Regions from separate parts of the Paenibacillus sp. cl130 genome, predicted to be linked through region 1. Evidence: predicted binding sites of a transcription regulator. Region 1 holds the regulator's gene; each other region holds the start of a gene.

The links. The regulator Rex, encoded in region 1, represses fermentation and respiration genes when NADH is low (regulators of the CRP and FNR family bind a similar motif). The targets are predictions, from matches to a motif close to TTGTGAAATATTTCACAA.
Region 2: a site for Rex is predicted at 3,543-3,560, ahead of BM358_RS22070 (phosphoketolase family protein). Genes of this name have one in related genera too.
Region 3: a site for Rex is predicted at 1,860-1,877, ahead of BM358_RS20665 (cytochrome ubiquinol oxidase subunit I). Genes of this name have one in related genera too.
Region 4: a site for Rex is predicted at 2,883-2,900, ahead of adhE (bifunctional acetaldehyde-CoA/alcohol dehydrogenase). Genes of this name have one in related genera too.

Annotation. Positions count from the first base shown of each region.
Region 1 is NZ_FOYG01000002.1:136,897-141,871, reverse strand. Features, by position in the region: gene dinG (ATP-dependent DNA helicase DinG) at 1-2,222, shown strand, start outside; gene BM358_RS06965 (redox-sensing transcriptional repressor Rex) at 2,267-2,920, shown strand; gene BM358_RS06960 (amidohydrolase) at 2,907-4,208, shown strand; gene BM358_RS06955 (cell wall elongation regulator TseB-like domain-containing protein) at 4,246-4,770, shown strand.
Region 2 is NZ_FOYG01000009.1:177,107-182,081, forward strand. Features, by position in the region: gene BM358_RS22065 (aldo/keto reductase) at 1-764, opposite strand, end outside; gene BM358_RS22070 (phosphoketolase family protein) at 1,040-3,424, opposite strand; gene BM358_RS22075 (GntR family transcriptional regulator) at 3,719-4,441, opposite strand; gene BM358_RS22080 (glycosyltransferase family 2 protein) at 4,794-4,975, shown strand, end outside.
Region 3 is NZ_FOYG01000008.1:107,912-112,886, forward strand. Features, by position in the region: gene cydB (cytochrome d ubiquinol oxidase subunit II) at 1-396, opposite strand, end outside; gene BM358_RS20665 (cytochrome ubiquinol oxidase subunit I) at 383-1,789, opposite strand; gene BM358_RS20670 (response regulator transcription factor) at 2,196-3,854, opposite strand; gene BM358_RS20675 (sensor histidine kinase) at 3,847-4,975, opposite strand, start outside.
Region 4 is NZ_FOYG01000002.1:296,850-301,824, forward strand. Features, by position in the region: gene adhE (bifunctional acetaldehyde-CoA/alcohol dehydrogenase) at 195-2,807, opposite strand; gene BM358_RS07795 (Crp/Fnr family transcriptional regulator) at 3,066-3,782, shown strand; gene BM358_RS07800 (DODA-type extradiol aromatic ring-opening family dioxygenase) at 3,922-4,689, opposite strand.

The DNA of each region.
Region 1 (4,975 bases):
TTGCGCTAAAAGTGGAAGATTGGACGGAGCTAGCTGCACCGCGTAGAGAAGACGACCCGAATCCACTTTCAGGTGTTTCCTTTGAGGAGTACATGGATGATGTGCGGGACAATTTGCGTTCATCCTTGAGCCAATATGAGGAGCGCGAGGCGCAGATACAGATGATTGAGGGTGTAAATCAGGCACTGAGTGAAGACAAGCATCTGCTGATCGAAGCAGGTACAGGAACAGGAAAGTCCCTCGGTTATTTGCTCCCATCGCTGTATCACAGTGTAAAAAAAGGACAGCGCGTTATGGTAAGTACACATACGATCAACCTGCAGGAGCAATTACGCGAGCGTGACATTCCTATGCTGACCAAGGTGATTCCGTTTCCGTTCCGGGCTGCTATTTTCAAGGGTCGGGGACATTATTTGTGTCTGCGTAAGTTTGAACATAAAATAAACAGAAGAGACTTCGCGACACCGAAGGAAGATTTAATTACAGCGGCTCAAATGATCGTCTGGTTGACGCTAACAGAAACCGGTGATGATGAAGAACTGAATCTGAGCAACCGTGGAGGGGATTTCTGGGAAACGGTGGCGAGTGATTCAGAGTCCTGTCTTGGTCGTTCTTGTCCATGGTTCCGCAAATGCTATTATCATCGTGCACGCCATGAAGCAGGAATAGCGGATGTCGTTATTACGAATCACTCTAAGTTGTTCACAGACGTCAAAGCCAGTCACCAGCTGTTGCCGAGCTATGAACATCTGGTGATTGATGAAGCCCATCACCTGGAGGAAGTAGCTGGTAAGCACCTAGGTATGCATATGAAATATTTCACACTCGTGCATACACTGACGCGACTGTTCAAAGACAGCAAGAATGGACAACTGCCTTCACTTCGTCAACAGTTGGCAAAATCGGGGCACGAGAAGTCGGCGGATTGGGCTTCAACCATCGACCAGATGTATCCGCTCGTGTTAGAGGTTAAGGAAACTTGGGACCTGCTAAGCGACAAGCTGTTTGGCATGTTGCCAGAGCGAAGCGATGCGACACCGGGTGAAACAGGACAGTTTTCTTCCCGTCTCAAACCTTCGGCCAAGCCTGCAAAGTGGGATCAGGCGGGTGCTTTGGAAAATCAGCTATATGTAACGATGAGCGAAATTTTGCGCAAGGGCGACAAGCTGATGCTGGACGTCAAGGAAGAACATGACGATTATGCGGCAGATAGCCTTATTACAGATATCACGGGTCTGCTCAAGGATTTGGCGGGAATCCGAGAAAATTTGCGCTTTTTTATCCGACTCGATGATGAAACAACCGTATACTGGCTCGAAGCGAGTGGGCAATTCCGTAGTAAATCATTGCAATTTTATGCGGTGCCCGTCGATGTGAGCCGCCAGTTGAAAGAAATGTTTTTTGACAAAAAAAGAAGCATTATTCTGACGTCTGCTACCTTATCGGTAGATAAGTCGTTTCAGTACATGATCGATCAGCTCGGCTTGCAGGAGGCCGCAGATCAAGAGCGGCTGATGACTTCGCAGCTCCCGTCACCCTTTAATTACAGGGATCAGGTGTTGCTGGTCATTCCACGGGATTTCCCAAGCGTGAAGGGCAGTGTAGGAGATGCACACTTTGTAGATATGCTCGTTAGCTCTCTAGGAGCGACTGCTCAGGCGACGCGGGGGAGAATGCTCGTTCTGTTTACTTCCTATCGGATGCTCCGGCAAGTGTATGAGCCGCTCAAAGAGGCCTTAGCATCCAGCGAAATTACTGTGCTGGGACAAGGTGTGGACAGTGGGAGTCGCAGCAAGCTAACCCGCCGTTTTCAGGAAGCCAAAGCTTCTGTATTGCTGGGAACCAGCAGCTTCTGGGAAGGCGTCGATATTCCAGGAAAGGCTCTGACTTGTCTGGCCATTGTTCGCTTGCCGTTTCAACCGCCGAATCACCCGTTGCTGGAGGCAAAAAGCGAGCTGCTTCAGCAGCAGAAGAAGAATCCATTTATGAAGCTGTCTGTACCACAAGCGGTCATTCGCTTCAAACAGGGATTTGGTCGGTTAGTACGTACAGCGAGCGACCACGGGGTCGTTATCGTTTACGATACGCGTGTGATCGAATCCTATTACGGAAAGCACTTTTTGTACTCGTTACCGGGACCAAAAATGGAGCATATGCCATCGGAGCAAATGGTGCCCCGCATCGCCGAATGGCTCCAATCCGCCCCGGAGACAGAGGCATAACGGACGGACACTAAGTATGTTCGTTACAATTAGGGGGAGCAAGTATGAAATCAGATAAAATTTCAGAGGCTGTCGTACGGAGGTTACCCGTATATTTACGTTATCTGAATGCACTTCACAAACGGGAGGTGGCTACGGTCTCTTCTCAAGAGTTGGGACAGAGGCTAGATTTGAACCCGGCCCAAATCCGTAAAGATCTCGCCTATTTTGGAGATTTTGGTCGGAAGGGTATCGGTTATGATGTTTCTTATTTAATTGAGAAAATACGCCATATCCTGAAAATCGACCAGCAAATTAATGTCGTATTGGTCGGTGCGGGTAATCTGGGGCAAGCCCTTTCGAATTATAACGCTTATTTAAAAGACAATATGAAGATTGTAGCAGTATTTGATGCGTTTCCAGATAAGGTAGGGACCAAGATCAATACATTGGTCGTTCAACCGATGGATGAACTGGAAGCCACTGTGAGAGAAAAAAACATTCGAATCGGGATTATTACCGTACCTGATTTTGAAGCACAGCACGTGGCTGACAGGCTTATTGAGAGCGGAATTGGAGCGATTCTGAACTTTGCACCGACTACTCTCAAGGCACCGGCCAACATTCGGATTCATGCCACAGACTTTACAACTGATTTGCTTAGCCTCGCTTATTATTTGGAGGACGGAAAGGAAGAAACACAATATGACAGTGAATAAATGGATGATTAAAAACGGCTCTTTTGCCGTAAATGGATCAGAAGCTGGGGTAGTCCATGGTTTTATGATTGTGGAGGATAGCCGTATTACTTATATTGGCGAAACTTTGCCTGCGGGTGAGGAAGAGACGGAAGCGATCGATGGTAAGGGGCTATTGTTTTTACCTGGTCTGATTAATACTCATGGTCATGCGGCGATGTCTCTGCTGCGTGGGCATGGAGATGACTTGGCACTTCAAGTATGGCTTCAGGAGAAAATGTGGCCTATGGAAGCCAAGTTTACATCTACGGACGTGTACTGGGGTACGTCCTTGTCTGTGCTGGAAATGCTGAAAGGTGGAACAACGACCTTCCTGGATATGTACGATCATATGGATGAGGTGGCTCGTGTAGCTGAAGAGTCAGGTATTCGTGCAAGTCTGATGCGTGGAGCAATTGGACTATGCTCGGAAGAAGAACAGCGAATCAAGCTGGCTGAGGCCGTGACTTTTGCGCGTAACTGGCATGGTAAAGCAGACGGGCGTATTACAACGATGATGTCTCCGCACGCGCCATACACATGTCCACCTGCGTTTATTGAAAAATTCGTACAAGCTGCGCATGATCTGGACTTGCCACTGCATACGCACATGTCTGAGACGATCGCCGAAGTGGAGCAAAACGTACGCGACTACGGTTTGCGTCCAGTTGCACACTTAGATAAGCTTGGCTTTTTCTCCCGTCCTTCGCTTGTTGCCCATGGCGTTCATTTGAACGACGAAGAAATAGCTTTACTGGCTGAACGTGGTGTAGCGGTTTCGCATAATCCTGGTAGCAACTTGAAGCTGGCAAGTGGTGTGGCCAGAGTGCCTGAATTGCTGCGTGCAGGGGTTACTGTTTCTCTCGGAACGGATGGTCCTGCCAGCAATAATAACCTGGATATGTTCGAGGAAATGCGTCTGGCGGCACTTATTCACAAGGGTGTATCCGGTGACCCTACGGCAGTTCCTGCAAGTGAAGCGCTGCGTCTTGCAACAGAATACGGTGCAAAGTCGATTGGTTTAAAAGAAGTAGGAGCGTTGGCAGCGGGCAACAAGGCTGACTTTATCGCGTTGGATCTGAATCAGGCACATTTCTTGCCGCGTACAGATCTTATTTCCCATGCGGTATACTCTGCAAGCGCCAAGGACGTGGCTCATGTGTGGGTAGACGGTCGCCAGGTTGTGAAAAACGGCGAATGCCTGACTATGGACGAGGAACGTATCAAACATGAGGCACAAGCCGCCTTTGAAGGGCTGCTGTCGCGCTAATTTAGGTGTCACATCCCCTTAGAGAGGAAGCACGGGTTTGAAAAATAAGAAAAAGTGGATAGCGGTCGCCATTTTGGCCGTGATACTGATCCTGATCAGCATTTTCTGGTATTATTCCTATGTTACTCAAGACCAGGTGGCTGAGGAAAATGCCGCTATCATTAAGGCCAAGCAATCAGGTGGTCTGGTTAGCACGACTCAAACATGGAAGTCTGTGTGGGATCAGGTATATTGGGTGGTTCAAGGGAAAAATGCACAGAATGAAAATATAATGGTGTGGGTTCCTTTTCAAAAAGTGGAAGGAAAACCTAACGTACCTGCCGCAGATAATAGCGGTGTTCACACCGAGTTGCTGAAGAACGGAGTCGATGAGCAAAAAATGACGGCAATAATTCAGCAGCAGCTTCCAGGTGCAAAAATTGTAAGGCTTCAGCCGAGTGTGTTCAATGGCGAATATGTGTGGCAGTTGTTTTACGATGATGGAAGTCATCATTACTACACCTTTTATCGTTTCTCAGATGGGGTAGCGACGGGTGTGAAATATACTTTGCCCAATAACTGAGCTGGTGTGAGGATTGGCAAATGTGGAATGAATGACTAGTAAATGATTAAAAGCTCAAGAAAAAGACGTAAATACGAAAAAATTCGTATTTACGTCTTTTAGTTTTGCTATGCCGTAAAGCTGGCTGAAAGCCAGTGAAGCATCTTTACCTATCCATCTTCTCTCCTAGGTCAAATTCATCTTTGTGGCGGGCAACAGTGATCGT
Region 2 (4,975 bases), on a different contig from region 1:
TCCTCTGGAGACAACTCAAAATCAAAAATATCCAGATTCTCCGTTTGGTGTTTTAAAGAAGAGGCCTTAGGGATCGGGATCGCTCCAAGTTGGATATGCCAACGTAAAATCGCTTGTGTAGTCGTTTTACCATGAGCAGCAGCAATTTCCCCAATCTTTTCATTCTCCAGTATGCTGTGACCACGCCCCAAGGGGCTCCACGATTCGGTCACGATGCCCTGTTCAGCATCTTTTGCACGCTGGTGCTCCTGATTAAACAATGGATGCAATTCAACTTGATTGATGCTCGGGGCGACACCTGTTTCCCGAATTAAACGTTCATTATGCTCGGGCAGAAAATTGCAGACCCCGATGGAACGAATATAGCCCCTTTTCTTCGCCTCAATCAACGCCTGCCAGGCTTCAACATATCGATCAATTTGGGGATTCGGCCAATGGATCAGATAAAGATCATAATAGTCCAGACCTCCTCTATATAATGACTCTTCGATCGTTACAATGGCTTCTTGGTAAGCATGTCGGCGACCCGGTAGTTTGGAGCAAATCAACAATTCTTCTCTGGGCACAGAGCTCTGCCGGACCGCTTTCCCGACAGCCCCCTCATTTTCATAGTTGAACGCTGTGTCGATCAGACGGTAACCTGCATCAACTGCGCCGGTAATCGCCTGTACTCCATCTGCACCCTTAAATCCAACAGTCCCAAATCCAATGACGGGCACTTTAGTGCCATCATTCAATACCTTCTCCGGAATTTGATGGTTCATATTAACAGCCTCCTTTACTATTCTCATATACCATAACACCTCTTTAATCCTCAGGCAAAATATAGAAATTCATTTCGTTCCCTATATATGTATATACCCACTAGCTTGTAAATTCTCTACCAAGTTCTCTGTGTGCTAAATCAAAAAGCGCCTGATCCCCATTGAAATCATACTTGAAGTCAAGGGGTCAGGCACTTGTACCACTACCAAATCATATATTCCACTTCATGCTTGATGGCTTGGTTGTCCAACACAAAGTTGAAGTGTCTGTGTTTTTATTTCAAGCCTTTCCATACCCAGTTCTCTACGTCTGGTAAATCAATACCCTCTTCGCGAATGAATTGATGATGTTTCTTAACCGTAGCATCCATTTCATCCACAATGTTGGTGTACTTCTCAGCGTCAGGTAAGCTTAGAACAGCTTCCTTCACTAGATCGAAGCGATCCATCTGATTCAATACGCGCATATCAAATGGTGTCGTAATATCGCCATTCTCACGGTAACCATGTACATGCAAGTTATGGTTGTGACGATCAAAGAACAGATCTTTGATCAGACCTTCGTAACCATGGAAAGCGAAAACAACTGGCTTGTCTTTTGTGAAAAAATGATCAAACTCGGCGTCGGATAATCCACGCGGGTCTAGTTTTTGACTTCTCAGTTTCAGCAAATCTACCACGTTGATGTACCGAATCTTCAAGTCAGGCAGTTTTTCATGCAAAATGGAAATCGCAGCTAAACTTTCAATAGTTGGCTCTGTACCAGCAGAAGCAATGACAAGGTCAGGTTCCCCACCTTGATCTGTACTTGCCCAATCAATAATCTTCAACCCTTTGTCCACCAATTCTTTCGCTTCATCAGCACTAAACCATTGTGGACGTGGGTGTTTAGACGAAACAATCAAATTGATCTTTTGACGGTCATTTAAAATGGTGTCGAAAACAGCCAACAATGAATTGGCATCCGCTGGCAGATACTCCCGAATAAATTCTGGTTTTTTATCAGCCAAATGACCTAACAAACCTGGATCTTGGTGTGTATACCCATTATGATCCTGTTGGAACACTGTTGAGGTTGCTACGACATTCAATGATGGGATATCTGCACGCCATCCTTGATCCGTTGCTTTACGCAGCCACTTAAAGTGTTGGGTGATCATCGAGTCAACCACACGCAGGAAGGCTTCGTAACTTGCAAAGAAACCATGACGACCTGTTAATACATAACCTTCCAGCAATCCTTCAGCTTGGTGTTCGGATAATTGAGAATCAATTACGCGGCCATAGGATGATAAGAATTCATCATTAGGTTCAATAATTTGGTCCATCCATTGGCGTTTGGTTACTTCAAAAACAGGAGCCAAGCGGTTAGACATCGTTTCATCCGGTCCGAAGATTCTGAAATTACGATTTTCTTCATTTAAAAGAACCACATCTTTAACGTATTTCCCTAAAACCGACATATCTTGCGCAATCACTTTACCAGGTACGGAATTATCCAGCGCATAGTTACGGAAATCCGGTAATTTCAAGTCTTTAATGAGGTTACCCGCATTCGCAGCAGGGTTCATTCCCATACGTTTATCGCCTGTAGGCAGGATTTCAGCAAGCTCAGAGTTTAAACGACCGTTTTCGTCGAACAATTCCTCTGGTCTATAGCTATTCAGCCATTCTAACAAAGCAGGTGCGTGTTGCATATTTTTTTGATCAACCGGAATTGGAACCTGATGGGCACGGAATGAATTTTCATTCGGCACGTTGTCCCATTCCTTCGGACCTGTCCAGCCTTTAGGTGAACGGAATACAATCATCGGCCACGCCGGACGAGTAAGGTCATTATTTTCACGCGCATTCTTCTGAATAGCTTCAATCTTCTCGATGGCTGTATCCAATACTTTCGCCATTTCTGGATGCATGTGATCCGGATTTTCACCTTCAACAAAGAACGGCTCCCAACCCAAACCTTTAAAGTATGAGGTCAATTCTTCTTTCGATTGACGAGACATAATCGTTGGGTTACTAATCTTAAAGCCATTCAAGTGCAAGATTGGCAGCACTGCACCATCCGTGATGGGGTTGATAAATCTGTTAGAGAACCACGAAGCGGCTAATGGGCCCGTTTCAGCTTCGCCATCACCAATAACAACAGCCGAAATCAGATCAGGATTATCCAGAATGGCACCTACACCATGAGAAAGGGAGTAACCTAATTCTCCACCTTCATGGATAGATCCAGGTGTTTCAGGAGCAGCATGTGAAGCAATACCGCCAGGGAAAGAGAATTGTTTGAACAATTTCTTCATACCTGGGATATCTTGCGTAATTTGCGGATAGATTTCAGTGTAACTTCCATCCAGATAAGAATTTGAAACCATAACCTGGCCGCCGTGACCAGGACCTTCAATGTAAAGCATGCTCAAATCATATTTATTAATAACACGATTTAGATGTGCATAAATAAAGTTTTGACCCGGAATTGTGCCCCAGTGTCCAATAGGCTTAACTTTCACATCTGAATCTTTTAAAGGCTCTCTCAACAAAGGATTATCTTTTAAATAAAGCTGACCTACCGAAATGTAGTTCGTTGCACGCCAATATGCATCAAGTTTTTCCAAATATGTTTTAGATGAATAATCTGCTAACACGGGTGATAATGACATTGTGTCCACTCCCTAAGTAGTTTTGTTTGTAATTTATTTCCGGAAATTTCATCTACATGTCCATCATAACGCTATGCCAATTTAATTCAACCTTTTTCACAAGTGATACGGTCCAATTTTGTGAAATTTTGAACATACTATGAAATATAAATTAAAAAGACAGTAAAAAAGCTCTTACATTAAAATATATAGAAGTATAAACCAATAAAATTTGTAATAAACGAGGTAATTGCAGGCTTCAATCCTTTTTTCAAAACCATAAAAAAAAGACCGGAGAATTCTCCAGTCTTATCATTAGTGAACCGATACAAAAGTATTAAATTTCAAATATTTGTAATGAAATCGCATATGAGAAAACTCAAATGGCGTACCGTTATCTAAAAAGAACACACCTTCCATAATACCTACAGGCTCATTTTCATTTAAATGTAGCAGCTTTTGATCATTCTCTTGAGACGGTTCTGCAAAAATGGATAAAAAAGATTTGGTGACGGCCAAGTTCCGGGAGTCTTCCAAATAATTAAAAATGGACCCCTCAATAATTGTCTGATTTAAATTCTGGACAATTTTAATGGGGATATAGCCCGTTTCAATCATAAATGGATCATCATCAAACAGACGTAAGCGGACAATTTTGTAAACAAAATCATGAGTCTCCAAGAACAAATCGCGCTGTAATTCTTCTGTTGGCGGAATGACCTCAAAACTCAATACTTTGATCTTAGGCTTTTTACCATGCATTTGAAAATTATCAGTGACCCCTAGATTAGAGCCTTCGTAGTTAAAGATAGATTCATTTCTTATGTATAATGGATTAATAAATGTCCCGGAACCTTGTTTTTTGAAAATAATTCCGACATTCTCCATTTTAGTCAGAGCACGTTTAATTGAACTACGACTAACCTGGTAAGTCTCACTAAGACTACGTTCATCTGGCAATCTCATATCCGCAAACTTTCCCGCAAAAATTTTCATCTTGAGATCGTCAATAATTTGCTTATAGACAAATTGTGTCATAAAGTACTCCTCTTTCAGGTCTTCTATAACTCTATATAGTTTACCATAACTTGCCCATTTCATCTCATGTTTGTTTCTGTTTGCTGAGCGGGCTTTCAGCGGATAGGAAGCGCCGTCGCTTTTACTTTACATCTCTATGCATAATACCATGATTACACATATATAACACCACTGAACGTACCTGCAAAACAGCAGAAAATACAGAACCCCCACCTTAGCATCAGTAATAAGACCAAGCCTGTTTCGAACCTTGAGGGATGTTTGACTAGACCAGGCTAAAATCCTTGAATACATTGTTATTATTCATCTTGTTCAAACGTTTTCTAATAAGAATGGTGGGGGGGAGATCATATTGGCTATCCGCTACAGCGTCATCATTCCAACCTATAATCGAGCCCAGCAATTGTTGCTCACACTCGCTTCATTTGAGACACAAACCTATCCAAAGCAACTATTCGAAGTCATTGTAGCTGATGACGGTTCTACAGACGGAACGAAAGAAATGGTCGAAGGCTTCAAAGCATCCTATCCTCT
Region 3 (4,975 bases), on a different contig from region 1:
CATACCGAACAGCATCGGCGGTAGAAAGCTACCAATCAGAATGCAGGCATCCCACGTTCCTGTCCACCATTTCCCTTCAGCCTTGCCGCGGAACTCAAAAGAAACTCCACGCAAGATCAAACCTAGCAAAATAAAGACAAATACCAGATAATATCCGCTGAACATAGTTGCATAAAAATGCGGGAAAGCGGCAAACATCGCACCTGCTGCTGTAATCAGCCACACTTCGTTGGCATCCCAAAATGGACCAATCGTATTGATCATCAAACGTTTTTGTTGGTCATTGCGCGGTACCAATCCCGTGGCCATCCCCACGCCAAAATCAAAGCCCTCCAGAAAAAAGAAACCGGTAAACAACACTGCGATCAATAAGAACCATAAATCATTTAGCGTCATTATTGTCACCCCCTTGGGCAAATGGATCATGAATTACCGTTTGCTGATGTGGCTCGATATCTGGACCTTTGCGAGCCGTACGGTAAAACAGAAATGCCAGCACACCTGTTAAAATTAAATACAATGTGGTAAATGAGATGAACGAGAACAGCACTTCTCCTGCCACAACCGTAGGCGAAACAGAATCTTTTGTTTGAAGCAAACCAAATACAGTCCACGGTTGGCGACCTATTTCGGTCATGATCCAACCAGCAGTATTCCCAATGAATGGAAGGGATATCCCCCATATCATAAGACGGAAGAACCAGCGATGTGAACCTTCCAGCTTTTTACGGAACGTCAGGTAAGTACCGTATAAAGCGAGTGCAATCATGCCACATCCCGCCGCAATCATAATACGGAAGCTCCAGAACGTGGTACGTACTGGCGGGATATAATCGCCCGGACCATAGGTTTTTTCATATTCTGCTTGAAGCTCATTCATACCAGGCACAGAGCCGGAAAATTTACTATAAGATAGAAAACTCAGAGCAAAAGGAACTTTAATTTCAAAGGTATTTTCCTTCTTTTCAGGATCTATACCCGCGATAACTGTCCAAGGAGCGGGGTCACCGCTGTTCTCCCATAAGCCCTCACTGGCAGCCATCTTCATCGGTTGTGTTTTCACTAAATATTGAGCCTGACCATGACCAAACAAAGGAATAGCAATGGCACTGATTAAGGCAACAATAATGCTCAATTTGAAAGAAGGTTTAAAAAAGTCCATATTCTTTTTGTGCATCAACTTCCATGCACTGATACCCGCGATAAGAAATGCCCCCGTTGCAAAAGCAGCAAACAACGTATGCGGAAATTCCCATAACAGTTGTTCATTCGTTAACAGAGCAGCAAAATCTTTCATTTCTGCACGTCCATTTTGAATCTCATATCCTACTGGACGCTGCATGAATGAATTAGCAGCTAGAATCCACAACGCCGATAACATCGTACCGATAGATACCAGCCACATACAGATTAAATGGACCGTTTTGGACAATCTTTCCCAACCGAATACCCATAATCCGATAAAGGTCGATTCCAGGAAAAATGCAAGCAGCGCTTCAATCGCCAGCGGCGTACCGAATACATCACCGACAAAACGGGAAAAGTCCGACCAATTCATCCCGAACTGGAATTCTTGCAAAATCCCGGTGACTACGCCCAATGCAAAGTTAATCAGCAGAAACGTTCCCCAGAATTGAGCCATTTTTTTGTACAAGTCATTTTTTTTGATAACATACATAGTCTCCATAATTGCCACCAATAACGACAATCCAATGGAGATCGGCACATAAACAAAGTGAAGAATCGTTGTAGTTGCAAACTGCAACCGTGCCAAATCCAATACGTCCATGATGTTGCTCCTCCCCCTGCACTTCTCTTAACATTGATTTATAGTGTCTGTAATCTGAAGTCTTCTACATTTGTGATAGTATTCACATTCTTACATATGCAGCGGTCACTTTTTAGAAAATGACTCACTCAACTACCTTCACCATGGTTGTCATGATCCGGCTTCAGATTATCCCCATTATATAGAATAAATTTAAATGAAATAGAATCGAAAATGTGAACATCGTGTCAAATCTGTGTCATAACGATGGCGATTTGATGAAAACGGCCTAAACTACATAATAAATGTGACATTTTCGATTGATCTATCCATTTATCCGCCATAAAAAAAGAGCCTCTCTTCGTTCGGAGGTCGTACCTCCGACATCTGTAAGAGAGACTTCATAGCGTTGAACCTAGGGATTCTATCAACAGCCATCTGTTCCTCCGTTCTTTTGAACCCGATTACGGTAGGAGGAAGGTGACATTCCAACATACTTTTTAAATTTACTATGAAAATAATCTGCATTCGCATATCCTACGCGTTCCGCCACCTGGTGCACCTTAATTCCTTGAGCAAGCAATTCTCTTGCTCGCTCAATCCTCACCTTATCCAGGTAGGCATTAAAGGCCTCGCCAGTATGACTTTTGAACAGTTTGCCCAAATAGCCACTATTGTAATTGAACATATCTGCCAGTAACTCCAGTCGCAAATTTTCATCATAATGACTATGTATAAAGTCAATCATTTGTTTCATGATGATGCCCTTGCCACCAGATTCAGTCTGACCAATCCATTGCAACACATGCTCCAGCGAGTGATCCACCAGCTCGCCCAATGTGGAATAAGCATATACATCGGTTATAAAGCTGGAGTGCTCCTCCAGCACGGTTCGGCTGTGATCCTGTCCAGCTGCATACTTGTTCAACGCCAGTGTGAATGTTTGGGCGAACGCCGCCTTGATTGCAGATTCTGTGCGATAAATCCGTGGAAATTGGCCTTCCATATCCTTAATGACACGGGTTGCAGCTTCACTATTAGCCATATCTAGCGCATAGTACAGCTTTTCCGCATAACGTAGGGGATCATCTGTTGCACTATCAGACGCTCCACTCCTTTCAGTCTCGACTGTCTCCAATTCGTGTAGGTCTCCGGAAAGCATGACTCTTTCTGCCCGGAACAAAAACGTACGCTCCAATAATCGTAGTGCCTGCTCAAAAGATCTGGGAATGTCGTTAAGAATAGCTACAGGATCACCAGCAGCCACATAAATTTCCGTAGCCCACAGCTTTAGCTCCTGTCGCCAAGCAGCCAGTAACTGAACAGCATCTTTCTCCGTTTTTAACGTGGCGGGAAGCAAAAGACCCATATATATTCCAGCCTCAAACACGATACCTCTGCCCTGCTCATGGCACAATTCTGTTAGCCGCTGCTTTGCTGCCGACTGCCGGGCTTGCCGATCCCAGTCAGGTATACGTAAATCCAGCAGAATAACCTGATAGCTACTCCAGTCCAACGCTGGTAACGCGGGCTGTTGTCCATGTTTTCCGTTACCGCTTTGATGTTCAGCTTGCTTGGATGCTCTGTGAAGAGAATCGCTGCTTTCCACAGCATTACGAGCATGCTCTTGATGAACCGGAAACAATAGTGCTTCGATCCAATTACGCTCATGGGAAGGCGGACTTCCCCATTTGCCATCTTCTTTCTCGTCCTCAATGTTTTGCCGTACCCGTTTCAACTCTGTCGTCATTTCTTCCTCATCAACTGGCTTCAGTAGGTAGCCATCCACCCCGAAGCCCATGGCTTGCCGTGCATAATCAAAGTCTGCATATCCGCTTAATATGAGAAAGTGAAACGGCTCTCCGTTCTTTTCACGTATGCTTCGTATGACCTCCAGCCCACTCATCCCGGGCATACGAATATCTACAATGACCAGCTCCGGTCGATGCTCTCCGAACTTATCCAGAGCCTCGCGTCCGTTCCCTGCCGTATCGACAATACGGAAGCCACAATTCCCCCAGTCAATAATGGAGGACAATCCTTCACGAATCGCAGGCTCATCATCTACAATCATTGCTTTATACATTCGACTCTTCCCCCCTTGGTATGGAAAAGTATACGGTTGTTCCTTCTTGTAATGCGCTTTCAATATGCAGTCCATAACGTTCGCCGTACATCAATGTTAGACGTTGATGTACATTACGCAGGCCAATACTGCTTCCTTCCGGCTCTTCCGTCCCCCTGATCCGAGCTAGCAGACGGGTCAGTTGCCCAGCTTCCATGCCAATCCCATCATCTTCTACTTTAATTTTCAGCTCTCTTCGTTCTATTGCAATATCTACCTTCACGGTAACTGGCTCTTCCTTATTTTCCAGGCCATGAATGACTGCATTTTCCACCAGCGGTTGTATGATTAAGGGAGGAATCGACAGGTCCGTCGCGCTTTCTTCCAAATTCACTTCATAGATCAAACGATTTCCAAATCTGAACTGCTGAATTTGCAAATAGGACCGCACCATATCCAGCTCCTGTAGTACCGTCGTTTTACCACTGCCAATCTCCAGATTCCGGCGCATCAGCCTGCCAAGCAAACGCACCGTCGTTGCAATTTCCGCTTCCCCATTCAGATGTGCTTTCATTCGAATGGATTCTAACGCATTAAACAGAAAATGCGGATTAATTTGGCTAGCCATCATTTTTAGCTTGATATCCTTTTGTGCCAATTCCAGTCTGTTGTTATGCTCACTCGTCTCATAGACCTGCGCCATGAGTTGGCGAATACTGTTCACCATATAGTTGAAACGGCGGGATAAATCCCCGATCTCGTCCCTTCCCTCCACACTCGATACCACATGAAAATCGCCCGCGGCTACCTTACCCAGTTCATAGCTCAACCGCTGTAGGCGTTTGGTAATCAGCCAGGAAATGATGGTGATCAGAATCAGTGCCATAACCAGCACCGCAAGAACACATAGAGCACCAATCAAGCTAATTCGGTTGGCTCCCTGTACAATATGCTCCGTCGAAAACACTGAAATAATCGTAAATCCGCTCACACTGGAGGCGGGCAGCAGCTCATCCACGATGATGTTGGAGGACTTCCCGTTGATTTTCGCTTCATATATTCCCTTACCCGCACGCTGGACATCAAAGCCCAAATGTAAATCTCCCAACGTCTGACCCACCGACTGCGGACGAGTAGCTGCG
Region 4 (4,975 bases), 160 kb from region 1:
ATGATAGAGTGTAGTATGTGATAAAAATCACAACATGAGTGATTTTTATCACTTTATTTTCCCTAGCTTCGCGCCTATATCCTTAGCCTTGCCGTTCACCTCCCTTCCCAAACCAACAGGCCCTCTATATAGAGAGCCTGCATCGGTATTGAACGAGAAAATGCTTTTTCACAAGCCTCTTCGTACCTATTATATTATTGGTCAAAACGTCCGTAGAAGGCATTGCGATAGACATCAGCCAACTCCGTAACCAGTGGCAACTTCGGATTCGCAGTTGTACATTGATCTTCAAATGCGCGGTCAGCCAGATAGTCTACACGTGATTCGAAATCCTTCGCATCGAAACCGATTTGTTGGAACGATTCCTCGATACCGAGTGTTTTGTTCATCTTACGGATTGCTTCGATCAAGCTGTTAACCCCTTCTTCGGTGGTGCGTGCAGGCAGTCCCAGTATGCGCGCGATTTCTGCATAACGCTCATCCGCAACAAAGTGCGAATATTTAGGGAACGAAGCAAATTTTGTCGGTTTTTTCGCATTATAGCGAATAACGTGCGGCAGCAAAATGGCATTCGTGCGGCCATGCGCTGTATGGTATTGTCCACCCCATTTATGTGCAAGACTGTGGTTAATACCCAAGAATGCATTAGCAAACGCCATACCAGCAAGTGTGGAAGCATTATGCATTTTTTCACGAGCCAGCTTATCACCGATCAGAGCCGATTGTTCTAGGTATTGGAATACCAATTGAATGGCTTTAATTGCCAGACCATCTGTGTAATCATTAGCCATTACGGACACGTAAGCCTCGATAGCATGTGTCAGAACGTCCATACCTGTGTCCGCTACAGCTGTTTTAGGCAGCGAATATACAAACACTGGGTCAATAATTGCCACATCAGGAGTCAACTCATAGTCAGCCAGCGGGTACTTCGTGTTACCCAGGTTTTTGTCCGTAATTACTGCAAACGATGTAACTTCGGAACCTGTACCCGAGGTTGTAGGGATAGCTACAAATTGTGCTTTTTGGCCCAGACGTGGGTACTTGTAAATCCGTTTACGGATATCCATGAATTTTTGTTTTAAGTTATTGAAATCAGTATCTGGATATTCATAGAACATCCACATGCCTTTAGCCGCATCCATTGGCGAACCGCCGCCCAGTGCGATGATGCAATCCGGTTGGAAACGTCTCATCATTTCTGTACCACGTTCTACCGTAACTGTCGATGGATCTGGCTCTACTTCAGAGAACACTTCGATAGCTACCGGTGTTTGGCGTTGATGCAGATAATGAATAACACGATCCACATATCCCAGTTTTACCATCATAGGGTCCGTGATAATGGCTACACGTGTGATATCAGGCATTTTAGCAAGATACTGTGTCGAATTTTTTTCAAAATAGATTTTGGAAGGTACTTTGAACCATTGCATATTCACCGTCCGTTTCGCCACCCTTTTCACATTAATCAAATTGACTGCCGATACGTTCGACGAAGTCGAGTTACGACCGTACGAACCGCAACCGAGTGTCAACGAAGGAAGATTGGTGTTGTAAATGTCGCCAATCGCACCATGTGTGGAAGGTGCATTTACAATGATACGTCCTGTTTGCAGACGGTTTGCGAAGCGGGCGATAACGTCCTCATCGTTCGAATGAATAGCGGACGAGTGGCCCATGCCCCCGAATTCCACGACTTCAGCAGCGCGTTGAATACCTTGTTCCGCATTTTTTACTTTATAGCAAGCCAATACAGGACTCAATTTCTCCGCAGACAATGGGAATTTTGTTCCTACCCCTTCAATCTCAGCGACCAAAATTTTAGTTCCTGCTGGTACTGTGATACCACTCATTTCAGCAATTTTCACAGCAGACTGCCCGACGATTGCTGGGTTCACTGCACATTTCTCGACATTCATAGCTCCTTGAGTGAGCTTAGCTGCTTCTTCTTTATTTACAAAATAGCAGCCGTTAGCGATCATCAATTTTTTCACTTGTTCGAAGATTGGCTCTTCGATAATAACCGCTTGCTCGGAAGCACAAATCATACCGTTGTCAAAAGATTTAGAGAGGATAAGATCGTTCACGGCCTGCTTGATGTCTGCTGTTTTTTCAATAAAGCAAGGCACGTTACCTGGGCCTACACCCAGAGCAGGTTTACCGCAGCTATATGCCGCCTTAACCATGCCTGATCCACCAGTTGCCAGAATCAGAGCCACATCCGGGTGATTCATGAGTGAATTTGTCTTATCCATCGATGGAGCTTCAATCCATTGAATACAATCAGCTGGAGCACCATGTTTGACGGCTGCTTCGAGCAAGACGCGGGCTGCTTCCGCACTACACGATTGAGCAGATGGATGGAAACCGAAAATGATTGGGTTACGTGTTTTAATGGCAATCAACGCTTTGAACATCGTAGTCGAAGTCGGGTTTGTCACTGGAGTGATCCCCATGATAATGCCGACTGGCTCTGCTATCTTTTGAAAACTGTCAAAATCATTGTCTTCAATGACACCGACGGTTTTTTCATTTTTGATACTATGATAGACATATTCTGTTGCAAACATGTTTTTGGTGATTTTGTCCTCGTACACACCGCGTCCTGTTTCTTCAACAGCCAACTTCGCCAGGTACATGTGTTTATCCATCCCTGCGAGTGCCATAGCTTGTACGATTTCGTCAATCTGTTCCTGATTCATACTCATGAAAGCTTGCTGTGCCCGGTTCCCCCGGTCAATCAGCGTTTGAATATACTGCTCTGCGCTTTGCTCTTTTTGGATAACCTCGTTTTTAACAGCCATTTCCCTCATCCTCCTGTTATCTCGTGTACTATCTCTTGTTCACGCACTGATCGTAACACAGCTTTTCAAGATATATTGTGATTTTTTTCACAATCTATTTAAAATTTTATTTTATGAAGTGAATTAAATCACAAAGTTTGGAATTCTGCCACTTTTACCCCCTCTTCTTGCCCCAAAAACGCATTGCGCAGGTATATAATGAATTTGAATTGATCAAGTTGCAGATAAAAAACATAGGATACAAAGGGGAAATGGACGATGAGAAACCCTACAAATGTAATGGAAGCCCGCGGCAACACCTGTTGCTTCTCGGAGGCCAGCTTCAACCGGTTGCAAGTGATGATGAAAGATCGAGTTATGCCAGAAAGCTCGCATCTGTTCTGGGAAGGAGATACAGCGGATAAGCTGTTTTATATTAAGCGCGGACGCGTGAAAGTAACCAAAACAACGGATGAGGGTAAGGAACTTATTCTATATATGTATCAAAGCGGCGATCTTGTTGGTCAAGCCGATCCATTTTTCGGTACTAAGCATTCCTTTTCTGCTGAGGTTCTGGAAGACAGTGATATTGGCGTAATCGATCATACAGATCTGGAGCTACTTATTTGCCAGCATTGTGATTTTGCGATTGACTTTATGAAATGGATGGGTTCGCATCATCGCATTACTCAGACTAAGTTCCGCGATTTGATGATGTACGGCAAGCCTGGCGCTTTATGTTCAACACTCATCCGTCTATGCAATACCTATGGTGAGCCTCACGGCGAACATATCCTGATTCATAAAAAAATTACTCATACTGACTTATCAAATATGATCGGTGCGACTCGGGAAAGCGTAAACCGGATGCTTAGTGATCTACGTAAGAAAAATGCAGTTGAATATGATAATGGCATGATTGTTGTCAAGGATTTGGAAATGCTGCAAGGCGTATGTCATTGTGAATTGTGCCCTCGTGAGATTTGCCGCATATAATAAATCGTTTTTTACGTAAAAGGGAGTGTTATAAGCCATTATAGCTTATAACACTCCCTAATTTATTTCCACTCCTCTACTTATACAGAAGCAGTTGCGAAGCATTTTAACAATAGTCCTTCTTCTGGCAACACACTTTTTAAAACTGTAAGCATAGATAACTTAAATTCCCCATCTCATAGCTTCTATGGATGACCTTGGCTTTGTTTGCAGGATTGCCACTCCCCATTGCAATAAACAACGGTACAAAGTGCTCTGCTCTTGGTACGGCCTGGCGAGCATACGGTGCTTCGCTTTCATAGTGATCCAAAGCCTCTATATCTCTACTTTGCACTTTTTCAATAATCCAATCATCAAAATCTATAGCCCAAGGTTCTGTTTTCGTTTCCCCCCATTTGACGATACGCAGATTATGAACAGTCACTCCACTGCCAATGACCAGAATATCTTGTTCTCCCAGTCCACGCAGCACTTCACCAATGGCATATTGTGCTTTGGGCGAAAGATATGGATTTACTGAGATCTGAACTACCGGAATGTCTGCCTCAGGATACATACGATGCAACAATGTCCAGGATCCATGATCCAGTCCCCTCACCCGGTCAGTTTGTACGTCAATGCCCTTTTGTTCATATAATTTTTCCAGCTTATTGGCCAGTTCCACAGAACCATGTGCTGGATATTTCACCATGTACAGTTCCGGTGGGAAACCGCCAAAATCATAAATGGTATCGTACACGTCATCCATCGAACTGATCGTCAACGTTTGCGCTTCCCAATGAGCAGTAAAGATAACAACCGCTTTAGGGCGAATGCTTTTCCCTAGTTGCTCTAAAAATGAAGTATAGTCCGTCTGTTCAATAGCAAGCACCGGTGAGCCGTGGGCCAAAAATAAAGATGGCATCATATAAAGATCCCCTTATCAGTAATAGTTTATTTTATTCATTAAGTAACTTTATGTAAGCAATAATACATAAGTAACAAAGTAATGTCAACACAGATTTCAACATACACTTAAAGATCAGAGATTCCATAAATAAAGATTGATATAGGTATAAGGTCATAGTAATATGTAACTAATAAATTTAAAATTTCACTATATCTCGATACAAAGGACTGGTTTCTATGGAGATACATACTTCTAATTGCCCAAAATGCGGTTCCGTTTTTCGTCAAAACCTTAGAAACCTGTG